Regions from separate parts of the Thermoanaerobacterium sp. CMT5567-10 genome, predicted to be linked through region 1. Evidence: a T-box and tRNA genes for the amino acid it is inferred to sense, from the RefSeq annotation. Region 1 holds a T-box; the other holds one or more tRNA genes.
What was found. The T-box of region 1 lies ahead of metG (methionine--tRNA ligase). A T-box ahead of a tRNA ligase gene usually reads a tRNA of that ligase, here a tRNA-Met.
Positions count from the first base shown of each region.

Region 2: it has a tRNA-Met gene. The T-box ahead of metG (methionine--tRNA ligase) is inferred to sense a tRNA for this amino acid. The anticodon was not compared.

Region 1 is NZ_CP130558.2:1,557,518-1,563,486, reverse strand. It holds gene Q2T46_RS08090 (nucleoside recognition domain-containing protein) at 1-143, shown strand, start outside; gene Q2T46_RS08085 (spore maturation protein) at 151-672, shown strand; gene Q2T46_RS08080 (CCA tRNA nucleotidyltransferase) at 743-2,146, shown strand; T-box leader at 2,203-2,436, shown strand; gene metG (methionine--tRNA ligase) at 2,494-4,404, shown strand; gene Q2T46_RS08070 (hypothetical protein) at 4,536-5,273, opposite strand; gene Q2T46_RS08065 (hypothetical protein) at 5,378-5,969, opposite strand, start outside.
Region 2 is NZ_CP130558.2:1,379,291-1,385,259, forward strand. It holds partial or broken gene Q2T46_RS07175 (RNA-guided endonuclease InsQ/TnpB family protein) at 1-546, opposite strand, end outside; gene Q2T46_RS07185 (Uma2 family endonuclease) at 729-1,304, opposite strand; gene Q2T46_RS07190 (methyl-accepting chemotaxis protein) at 1,617-2,426, opposite strand; tRNA gene Q2T46_RS07195 (tRNA-Met) at 2,778-2,854, opposite strand; tRNA gene Q2T46_RS07200 (tRNA-Met) at 2,860-2,935, opposite strand; tRNA gene Q2T46_RS07205 (tRNA-Leu) at 2,950-3,039, opposite strand; gene Q2T46_RS07210 (Ppx/GppA phosphatase family protein) at 3,134-4,054, opposite strand; gene Q2T46_RS07215 (S1 domain-containing RNA-binding protein) at 4,099-4,521, opposite strand; gene Q2T46_RS07220 (septum formation initiator family protein) at 4,618-4,917, opposite strand; gene yabQ (spore cortex biosynthesis protein YabQ) at 4,995-5,471, opposite strand; gene Q2T46_RS07230 (putative manganese-dependent inorganic diphosphatase) at 5,629-5,969, shown strand, end outside.

The DNA of each region.
Region 1 (5,969 bases):
TCATGATAGGTTTAAGGGCATCTTTAGGTGCTAAGAATCCGGCAGACTTTGTTGTTGTAGGTCTTCTTTCTAGTATTACCGCCTTGATTGCTGGAATCATAGTTGTAAAGGTATTGGAAAAATCACCACTTTTTAAGGAGTGATTATTTTATGTTGAAAGTAATATCAGAGTTTATTATACCGTCTATTTTGTTGATAATTCCATTGTATGGGCTAATAAAACATGTTAAAGTATATGAAGTGTTTGTTGATGGTGCAAAGGATGGAATCAATACGATGGTAAAAATATTTCCGGCCTTGCTGGCAATGCTGGTGGCTGTCGGTGTTTTAAGGTCGTCAGGCACATTAGACGCACTTGCAAAGCTTATTGAACCTTTTACATCAAAAATAGGGATGCCATCAGATGTTGTACCACTGGCTCTTATAAGGCCTCTTTCAGGAAGTGGTTCATTAGGCATAGCTACTGAATTAATCAAGTCAAAAGGTCCTGATTCTTTTATAGCGAAACTTGCTTCTGTTATGTATGGTTCAACGGAGACAACTTTTTACGTTTTGGCAGTTTATTTTGGTTCTGTAGGTGTAAAAAAAATGAGGCATTCAATAATAGCAGGAATTGCAGCAGATATAGTTGCTATACTTTCATCAGTTTTTTACAGTAGACTGTTTTTTTAGCTTGTTTACTTTTAAAAATTTGATATACTAGAGATGGTAATATCTTATAAAGCTAAGGGGATTTTTTAAGATGACAATATTAATAAATAGGATAAAACGTATACTTGATGATTTTGCTGAGAATGTCTATGTCGTAGGTGGAACTATAAGAGATAGGTTATTAAATAGAGAAATTAGTGATTATGATTTTGCTGTCATAGGCGATGTTGCATCAATATCAAAGATGGTGTCTGAAAAGCTAGGAGGTTCTTATGTCCCGTATGCAGAAGAAAGAGGAACGTATAAAGTTGTGTATGAAAAAATTATGATGGATTTTACACAATTAAGAGGCGAATACATAGAAGAAGATTTAAGACATAGAGATTTTACAATAAATGCAATGGCACTGAGATTAAATGATTTTTTTGATAGCAATTTGATAATAGATCCATTTGGAGGGTTACGAGACCTTCAAAATAAAAAGATTAGATGTGTAAGCAAAGATTCATTTGATGACGATCCTTTAAGGATGCTTAGAGCCGTGAGATTTGCTTCTAAGTATAAATTTTCAATAGAAGAAGATACAAAAAATCTTATAAAGGAAAAATCAAATCTGATTAGTAAAATCTCATCGGAAAGAATTATGAATGAAATATATGCAATATTGAAATCAAATGAATCATTTAAATATATAAAAATGATGGACGAGCTGGGCTTAATCGATTCAATATTTCCTGAAATAAAAAACATGAAGGAATTAGGGGGCTGCTATTATCAGGTTTTGGATTCGTGGTATCATTCGATTAAAACAGTTGAGGAATATGAAAGCATTGTGCAGGAGCTCAGATTTCCTGCAGATATGACAAAAACAATTTTAAATTACCTTAACAAAGAACTTTCTTCGGGAAATAAGTTAAAAGATGTATTAAAGATTGCAGCCATGTTCCACGAAATTGGCAAGAAAGATGCAATTTATATTGATGCTGATAATCATATTCAGTTTTTCAATCACGATGTAAAGGGAGAAAAAATTGTATCAGGTATAACCAAAAGGTTAAAAATGGCTAAAAAAGAATCGTCTTTGATAAAAAAGATGGTCCTCTACCATGCAAATCCATTTTCGATTTATGTAAATGGTATGTCGAATAAGACTATGTTTAAATTTTTTTCTGACCTTGAAGATGATTCCATTGGATGTTTACTGTTGTCGCAGGCTGATGTTGTGGCTGCAATGAAGGGACAAGGCCGGCTAAATGAAGCTTCTTGCTATAGAAGTTTTATATTGAATATGCTTAGAAGGTACATGGACTATGAGAAAACAAAAACTCCACTTCTTACACCTTTGGATATAATAGTCAATTTTGATCTTAAAGATTATAAGCTTTTAAATCAGATATTATACGAACTAAGAAAAAACCAGTTTTACGGCAATATTGAAAATAAAGATGATGCTGTAAAATTTGTAGAAGAGAGAATGAAGATGGAGAAAATATAGTTGACAATACATTTGCGATAAAGTATATTATTATGTAACGATGTAAATAATATATTAAAAAGGCAATGAAGGGAAGAGTAGAAAGGAATTTCTCTTAAAGAGAGCTGGGTCAGGTGAAAGCCAGTAGAGAATGAACTTTTGAACATGGACCTCGAGCTTCAAAGCTGAAACTAAGTAGGCTTTGGCGGGATTTCCCGTTACAGAGTAAGAGTGTGATGGCACTTTACGAGGCATACTGCCGTGAGGCGTATGTGAAAAAGGGTGGTAACGCGAACAAACTCGCCCCTGATTGGGAGGCGGGTTTTTTTACGTCTTAAAAATAAATTTATAAGATGAGGAGGATTTTTATGGCAAAGACGTTTTACATTACAACACCGATATATTATCCCAGTGATAAACTACACATAGGTCATTCTTATACAACTGTTGCTGCAGATGCGATGGCACGGTTTAAAAGGCTTACAGGGTACGATGTGATGTTTTTGACAGGGACAGACGAGCATGGTCAGAAGATACAGAGAAAGGCTAAGGAAAAAGGCGTTACGCCGAAACAGTATGTTGATGAGATTGTGGCGTGGATAAAAGATTTGTGGAAGACGATGGACATAAGCAATGATAAGTTTATAAGGACAACAGACAAGCAGCATGAAGAGATAGTGCAAAAGATATTTACAAAGCTTTATGAAAAAGGCGACATATACAAAAGCGAATATGAAGGATGGTACTGTACTCCTTGCGAGACATTTTGGACAGAGAAGCAGCTTGTTGATGGAAACTGTCCAGACTGTGGCAGACCTGTAGAGCTTGTAAAAGAGGAAAGCTATTTCTTTAAGCTTTCAAATTACGCAGACAAACTTCTTAAATATTACGAAGAACATCCAGATTTTATACAGCCTGAATCAAGGCTGAATGAGATGGTAAGTTTTATAAAATCTGGTCTTGAGGATTTGTGCGTATCCAGAACGTCCTTTGACTGGGGCGTAAAAGTTCCATTCGATCCAAAACACGTTATATATGTTTGGATTGACGCACTTTCCAACTATATAACTGCATTGGGGTATTCTACAGACCACGACGAAGATTTCAAAAAATACTGGCCGGCAGATGTGCACCTTGTTGGAAAGGAAATCGTAAGATTCCACACCATTATATGGCCTGCAATGCTTATGGCGCTGGATTTGCCTCTACCTAAGAAGGTGTTTGGCCATGGCTGGCTTATTTTAGAAGGCGGCAAGATGTCAAAGTCGAAGGGCAATGTGGTTGATCCGAAAGAGCTTGTGTCAAAATACGGTGTAGATGCTATAAGGTATTTTCTCTTAAGAGAAGTTCCGTTTGGGGCAGATGGCGTATTCTCAAATGAAGCCTTGATTTCCAGGATAAACTCTGACCTTGCCAATGATTTTGGAAATCTTCTAAGCAGGACTGTAACGATGGTAGAAAAATACTTCGACGGTGTAGTGCCTGAGGCTTTAGATAAAGACGATGTTGATAATGAGTTAATATCTATCGCAAATAATTTGCCAAAAGTTGTTGAAAGCTATATGGATAAGTTGCAGTTTTCAAATGCTCTTGCGGAAATTTGGAAGCTTGTAGGTCGTGCAAATAAATACATTGACGAGACGATGCCATGGGTATTGGCAAAAGATGAAAGTAAAAAAGAAAGGCTTAAAACTGTTCTTTACAACCTTGTTGAATCGTTGAGGTTTGTCGCAGTTTTAATAACGCCATTTATGCCAAATACGCCTATCAAGATATATGAACAGCTTGGAATTGGCAATGATTTAAGAACATGGGATAGCCTTAAATTCGGCTTACTGAAATCAGGCACAAAAGTCAAAAGAGGGGAGAATATTTTCCCAAGGATCGATGTAGAAAAGGAGCTTAAAGAAGCTGAAAAAGAATCTTCTAAAAAAGTAGATGTAAAAGAAGAGACAAATTACATCAAAATAGATGATTTTGCAAAAATTGATTTGAGGGTTGCAGAAGTATTGGAAGCGGAAAAAGTAGAAGGCGCTGATAAATTATTAAAGCTTAAGCTTAAAGTTGGTGATGAGGTAAGGCAAGTTGTGTCAGGGCTTGCACTGCATTACAAACCAGATGAACTTATAGGTAAAAAACTCGTCCTCGTTGCAAATCTGGAGCCTAAAAAATTAAGAGGCATAGAATCACATGGAATGATTTTGGCGGCATCAAACGAAGGCAAATTGACTGTTGTCACTGTCGATAAAGACATAGAAAGCGGTGCGAAGGTTAAATAAAAAAGTAAGGCGGGTAATGCCCGCCATTATTTTATCTTAAGTTTGTTTAACTTGTATTTTTAGTATATACAAGACAAGCTTCCAGTTATTTAATAAGAGCTTAGAATGCTGATCAAATTGTATAATAATTGTTATAATAAATGATTAAAATAAATAGATAAACGTTCGAAAATGCTTTTCTGCTTGAATTCTAACGGAGGAAGTCCATATAGAGCTTCATTGCTGCCTATTGTTTTATAATTTCCCTCTTTTGCTTTTTCTTGAATATTACGCACTTTGTTCATAAAAGATTTTTTAATAATATCGCTGTTCACAAGTGTTTTTTCTTTTAGACCAGCATTTTGATCAGAGTAATACGGTGAAAAGGCCATCTCTTCTCTATTTGTATTAACAATCACAAATATATCACCACCAAAATTCAGTAAAAAGCAATCGTCCGGATTAAAGTTATTTTCATTTGCTAATTTATAAATATTTTTGGTTAATGCTCCGCCAAAATCTACAACATGCCATTTTTCATCCTTTAATATGATTGAAAAATCGGTTATTACATTGTTTCCAGCTATTACCGGGTATGTGTAAAATGGTTCACGAGTGACTTGATCACTTATTTTTATTGAAGGATCATATTTATTAATATCAATAGTGGCCCATTGAATTGGATTTCCCAGCTTTGCCATTGATACTTCATCTTTTGTTGTAAAATAAAAATCGCGGTATTCTGTATTAATACTTTTAAGCAATGTTTTAAAGCTGTCTTGTGCGGCAATATTGGCTTGCACTTGAGGAGAGACAGCATAACTAATGGTACCAATAGAAAATATGATGAGCATGCACAATGTCGCAATCATAATTAATTTTCGTTTCATTTATTTTTCCTCCCTAAATCTTAATGAACCGCCGTATATAGAACGGTACGTACTATGGTGTAAGAGGATGCTGTATAAAATAATTATTTAGTTCTTACTTGATTTTAATTAACTGTAAAATCTTTAAACATATCTTTATATTTGTCGTTAATTGATATTTTAGCTTGTTTTACATATTGTTCTATAATATTATCAACATAATTTTTATATTCACTTTGTGGGCTAAAAGTTGTGCTGTTAGTTTTTTCTAACTTTCCACTTCTTATTCCATTATTTATAATTGCATTGTACAATTTATCAAATAACAACAATCTTTTAACATTATATTTTTCATAAGTATTCCAGTATTCTTCGGATGTCATGCCACTTGCAGAAATCATTTCTTGCAACATTTGGTTAGCTTCTGGGTAATCAGCAAATTCCTTTTTTTCTTTTTCTATATATGAATTTATTTCGTCTTGTGAAACTTTTAGATTATAACTTGATGCCAAGTATTCTTCTACTTTTTTTCTAACAAGTTTATTCAAGATATAATTGTCTATATTGCTTATTTCTGCATCTGAAGCCAACGTCAGTCCCTTCTGCAGCTCAAATTCACTTTTATATATTGGTATATTATTAACTTTAGCAATTATATCTCCCTTATCAACTTGCAGTTTATCTTTATTACCTCTTAAAAAGTTACCGACATTCTTA
Region 2 (5,969 bases), 180 kb from region 1:
CTATTCCTATTGCTTTTTCTCTTATAACTGGTTTTTCTTTTTCTTCTTCTACTTCAATTGACAGGTTGATATACCACTTTCCAGCATGGTATTTTATGTTTATTGTTTTGACTTTTGTTGAATCAAAATTTCTGTGTGCTTTGATTTTTATATGCCCTATATTTTTTATATATACATATCCTTCTTTCCCAAAGTTTCTTTTTGATTCGCATTGTGGAAGTGTTATAGATGTGTAGTGGTATTTGTCTTTGAATTTAGGATATTTTGCTCTTTTGTCAAAGAAGTTTTTATATGCTCTATCTAATCTTCTCAACACATCCTGTAATATCTGCGATTGTACTAATTTGTATTCTGGATGTTCTTTTTGTATTTTGGAAGCATATTTTGCTGTTCTTCGTATGTAAGTCCTTTGCCATATTCTTTATAATGTTTTATTCTTTGGTCTAGTGAGTAATTATATAATTTGCGGCAAAGATACAATGTATAAAAGAGTTTTTCTTCTTGCTCTTTTGTTGGTTCTATGAGAAAATGCTGACATATCATCATTTTTTCTCACCTTGGCTTTCTACGATAAAATTTTCTGCATCTATTATGACATATTATTCTATGGCAGACAATAGAAATTCATCTCCCACCTATAGAGGATGGGAGACTTCTTTCAAGCCTTCGTTAAACAAATCTTGATAATAATTATTGTCTGTCATATAAAACAATCCCTTTTCTCTTTTCTAATAGTCAAATACCGGTTTTAAATCAATTATAAGATCATCAAAAATAGTTACCTTAACTTTATCTTCGTCAGCATATATTTCAGGTCTTCCGTATCTTTTACTATCTTGTAAAGCAAACACACTTACAATTTTCCCTTCCGGCTCCACTATCCAATATTCTTTAACACCGGCTTTTTCATATATATTAAATTTTTCTAATCTATCACGCCTCATACTTGATGACGATACAATCTCTACAATCAATTCAGGCGTACCATAATATCCAGTCTTTCGCAATCCAGATCTATCGCACACAATAACTATATCAGGCTGTAGGACATTAGTCACATCATCATCGTTTTGCTTATTATCCTCCGGCAGACGTAAATCAAAAGGTGAAGTGAATACCATGCAAGTCTTATTTCGCAAATAATTTGCAAACTGTCTTGATAGCTCCATTAATATCGCTTGATGCTGCCATGTTGGTGCTGCCTGCATATATGGAACACCATCAATTATCTCATACCTTTCTCCTTCTGGCCACGTCAAATAATCAGCATAAGTATATTTCTTATTTTCTTTTGGTAGTGGCATATATGCCCCTCCTTGTATAAAACTTTTATCTGGCATTTATAATTAAGTTAAACTTATGCTCTTTCCGTTAATACAAAATTCGCATTCACTTAAAACATACCTACATATTCACCATATATAGTATAAAAATGTGGTAGTAATATATCCGAATTTTCTTGAAATATTATACTACTTATATTATATCATAAAGGTCCATTTAAATGTTATTCTTTCTAAATATTATAAAATCGTGATTTTTGATTTAAGCAAAGCGAAAGTGAAAAATTCGTAACTGCTTTTATAACATAATCATATTTTATTTTCTTCACTATCCTATAGATTCCTTGATAGATCTTCTAAGAGCCTAGAAGTAACACTTAATTCCTCTATGGAAGAAGTAATTTCTTCAAAGGCGGCAGCTTGGGTCTCAAAAAATGAACTTGATTCATTTATTTTGTTAGAAATACTTTTTATAGATTCCTGTATTTTCTCTAATACTGAGTCTATTTTACTTATAGATTCACTACTGGTACTAGATAGCTTTCGTATTTCCTCAGCAACTACACTAAAGCCTTTCCCCATTTCACCAGCTCTAGCGGCTTCAATGGCTGCATTTAGTCCCAATAAATTAGTTTGTTTAGAAATGTTTTGAACAAAATTTAAAATATCATCAGTACCTTTTGTATTTTCAATAGCTTTATCTACTTCTTCTAATATCTTAGTATTGGAATTAACTACAATTTCAACTCCAGAGGAAACCTCTTGAATAGCTGAAGATATTTGTTCAAGTGATGCTGCCAGATTTTCTGATAGTGACAATACTTTATGTCTTTTTTCTAAACTTTTTCCCATAAGAAAAACTCCAATTACAGCATTATCATAATCTTTTATAGGGATGGCATATGATTTAAATGGTACTCCATATACTTCTTTAGGTACATCTTTTATGATGTAGTTTCCAGTTCTAAGGGCTTCAAAGGCTGCACCACCTTCTGGAATTGCATCACCTACTTCTGCATTAATAGGAAGCTCATCACAATTTTGTATTTCTAAATACTTTTCATTATCTACAATGGCAAAAGATACGCTATCCTCAAAAAGCATAGGTAAAAAAGCTGTTAATTTATGAAAAAAGTCAAGCATTTCATCTTTAGATATAGTTATCAATTTTAGTCCTCCTTAATACGTTAATTTTTTAACTTATAAATAGACTCTATAATAAATTATATAAAATTAACGACTTTTGTCAAAAAAACCATTTCCAAATTCAACATACATAAAAGATTGTAGAGCAAAATTTATGCCCAAATCTTTTAATTCCACATAGATAGGCTAAAAACTTATTCTTATCCTTCTTTACTGCAAAAGTCATGATAAAATCCTGAATGGCAAATTTTACTAACAAAAAACCACTCACATTTTTAGGTGAGTGATTATACTCATTCATTTTGACTATATGTTTTTTTAACCTTTAAACCCTTCAATTTACTAATTTGGTAGCGGCGAGTGGAGTCGAACCACCGACACTGCGGGTATGAACCGCATGCTCTAGCCAACTGAGCTACGCCGCCATGTTTGGTTGCGGGGGCAGGACTTGAACCTGCGACCTCCGGGTTATGAGCCCGACGAGCTGCCAACTGCTCCACCCCGCGATGTATTATTCAATTGGTGCCGGAGACCGGAATCGAACCGGTACGAGCTTTAAAGGCCCGCAGGATTTTAAGTCCTGTGCGTCTGCCAGTTCCGCCACTCCGGCAATCACATTTATCAGCGACATCATTAATTATATTACATAAAACAGTATTAGTCAATACCCTTATGGATATATTATTTACACACAACGCTATTAATTATTTATCTTTACCATCATTACCTCTTATAAATTTTTCTACTACAGCACCTTCTAAATTATCCCACTCACTTACAGTAATGGAAGTGCAATTCAAAAGCTCTAATACCGTATAAACTATTATTGTACCTGCAACTATAATATCTGCTCTTTCTGGTTGCAAGCCATTTAACAGCTTTCTTTCATTAAAGCTTAAAGACATCATTAAGTCAAGCAGCCTTTTTATCTCGCCCTTTTTAAGCACATATCCATGAATCAATTCTCTCGAATATATCCTTAAATCCTGTGACATAGCTGCAAGCGTCGTTATCGTACCACCTATCCCGACTATCTCTTTAGGCATATCTTGATTATCGCTGATAAATGGTGTAAGCATATCAGTTATATAAAGCCTTATGTTATTGTACTCGTCAACCGAAATAGGATCGCTTTTTATAAATTTTTCCGTAAGTCTGACTGCACCGATGTCAAAACTTCTTTTTATAAGATCATCTTTGAAATAAGAAAATTCAGTACTGCCACCACCCACATCCATTACCAGCACATCATTCTTTTTTATTCCATACGACGCCCCTAGATGTCCATAAAGGCTTTCTGTCTCACCATCGATTATATCCACATCCAAACCAATATTTAATAGTTCATCAATAAAATAACTGGAATTCTTAGCATCCCTTACGGCTGATGTGGCAAAAGCATATATGCTCTGCGATTTGTAATTTTTCGCATCATCCAAATATTCTTTTATCGTGTTTACACTTCTTGCAATTGCATCATTATTTAATTTGCCGCTTTTAGAGACAGATTCACCAAGCCTTGTTATTTTTACATCCTTCTTTATTTGCCTTATTTCACCATTTTCCACATCACATATAAGATGACGTATTGAATTCGTTCCTATATCGATAACAGAGCACCTCATAATAGTCCTCCCAAATAAAAACCTTCGGGCTATACCCGAAGTTATTAATAATTAGCGTTCCTCTTATAGCCGCCGCCTCTTCGCTTTGAATCAAAATTCTTCTTAAGCTGCTGCTGTCTTTCATCCGAGTCTTTTAGAAATTTCGATATTCTCTCTTCAAAAGATATATTATTATTCCGATTGCTATAGCTTTCGTTCTCATAGCCCTTATTGCTTTTTATTGGTTTTGGCTTTGGCAAAGCCTTTTTTATTGACAAGCTTATTCTCCCGCCCTTATCCATAGAAAGAATTTTTACTTTTACTTTATCATTCTCCTTTAAAAACTCGTTGATATCTTTAACATAGGTGTTAGCAACCTCTGATATATGAACTAAACCTGTCTTGCCTTCTGGTAATTGAACAAACGCTCCAAAATCTGTGATATTTAGAACAGTTCCTTCAACTACCTCTCCTACCTGAAATGGCATATAAATGTTTATCCTCCCTTTGATTTATTTGATTACTAATATGTTTATTATATATTAAAAAGTTCATTCTATCAAGCATCTTAAAAAATTCTTATTCTAATTTGACGAATCTTTGCTATCTTTAGCCGTATCTACAAACATAATCTCTCCTTTTTTTACAAGCCCTAATTTTTGTCTTGCCTCATTCTCTATAAATTCGTTTGTCTTAATATATTTTATCTGATTATTTAATCTTTTATTCTCCTCTTCAGCAGCATTCACTTTAGAAGTAACCGCATTTAACCTATTGTCTAAAATATTCAAAGTGATTTGTTGTTTTACGAACGTAAATGCGACATATACGACAAAAAGAAGTAACAATATTGTTTTAAATTTAATTTTATTTCTTCCCTTCATGACTTCAACAAACCTTTCAAAGTATTTTTGTTTTTTATTGTTTTAAAAATATATTCGACATCGCAACTAAAAATCCTTTATTTTTTTTTCTTAAAAATATTAAAATGTGATATTATGTTGTAAACTAGTTTGGCAGGTATGCCGAGCATTTTTGAGAAATATCTGATTGGCATAATCAGCATATTATATGTAGCTACAAGCGGATATGTTACAATTCTATATATCTTTATAAATATATTTTTTGCAATTCTATAAACAAGCAGCAATAGCCTTATAACAAAAGGGCTTAACAGTATATTGTATAAAAGTATACCAATTATGAATCCAAGAAATGAATAAAATCTCATTTCAGCATAGTTGCTTATGTATAAAAAAAATATAAAGACAATTGTTCCTAATATCCAAAAAATAATGTCTCCTATATCTGTCGCAAGTCTATTAGGTTTTAATATAATCCTTATGACCTTATATACATCGTATAAAATAGCAATTATCATGCCACCATATAACATGACAAGAAATGAATAAAGCTGGCTTTGTACATTCATTACCATTTACATTATACCTCCTCATATTATATTATATTTATATGAGATTTTGATATGATTCTTTAATACGCCAACCAATATTTATGTTAAATTTCCCTAAATCTCAGTGATTCTACTATTTATTAAAAATCATAATAAAATCTAAACAAAGGAGAAATTAAATATGAGTGTTGTATTTGTTTCAGGACATAAAAATCCAGATACTGATTCAATTTGTTCAGCAATAGCATATGCTGATTTAAAAAGGAAAGCCGATAAAATAGATGCTATTCCTGTAAGGCTAGGCCCTATTAACAGGGAAACAGAATTTGTATTAAACTATTTTAATGTAAAAGAACCACTATTGATAGACAATGTATTTACACAGGTTGGCGACATTGCTTATGATAAACCTCTTACTATAAGTGAAAAAGCACCTATGTATGAGGCATGGAATGTACTATTAAACAATAACTCTAAAACTATAATAGTAGTAGATGATGAAAATAAACTAAAAGGCATCGC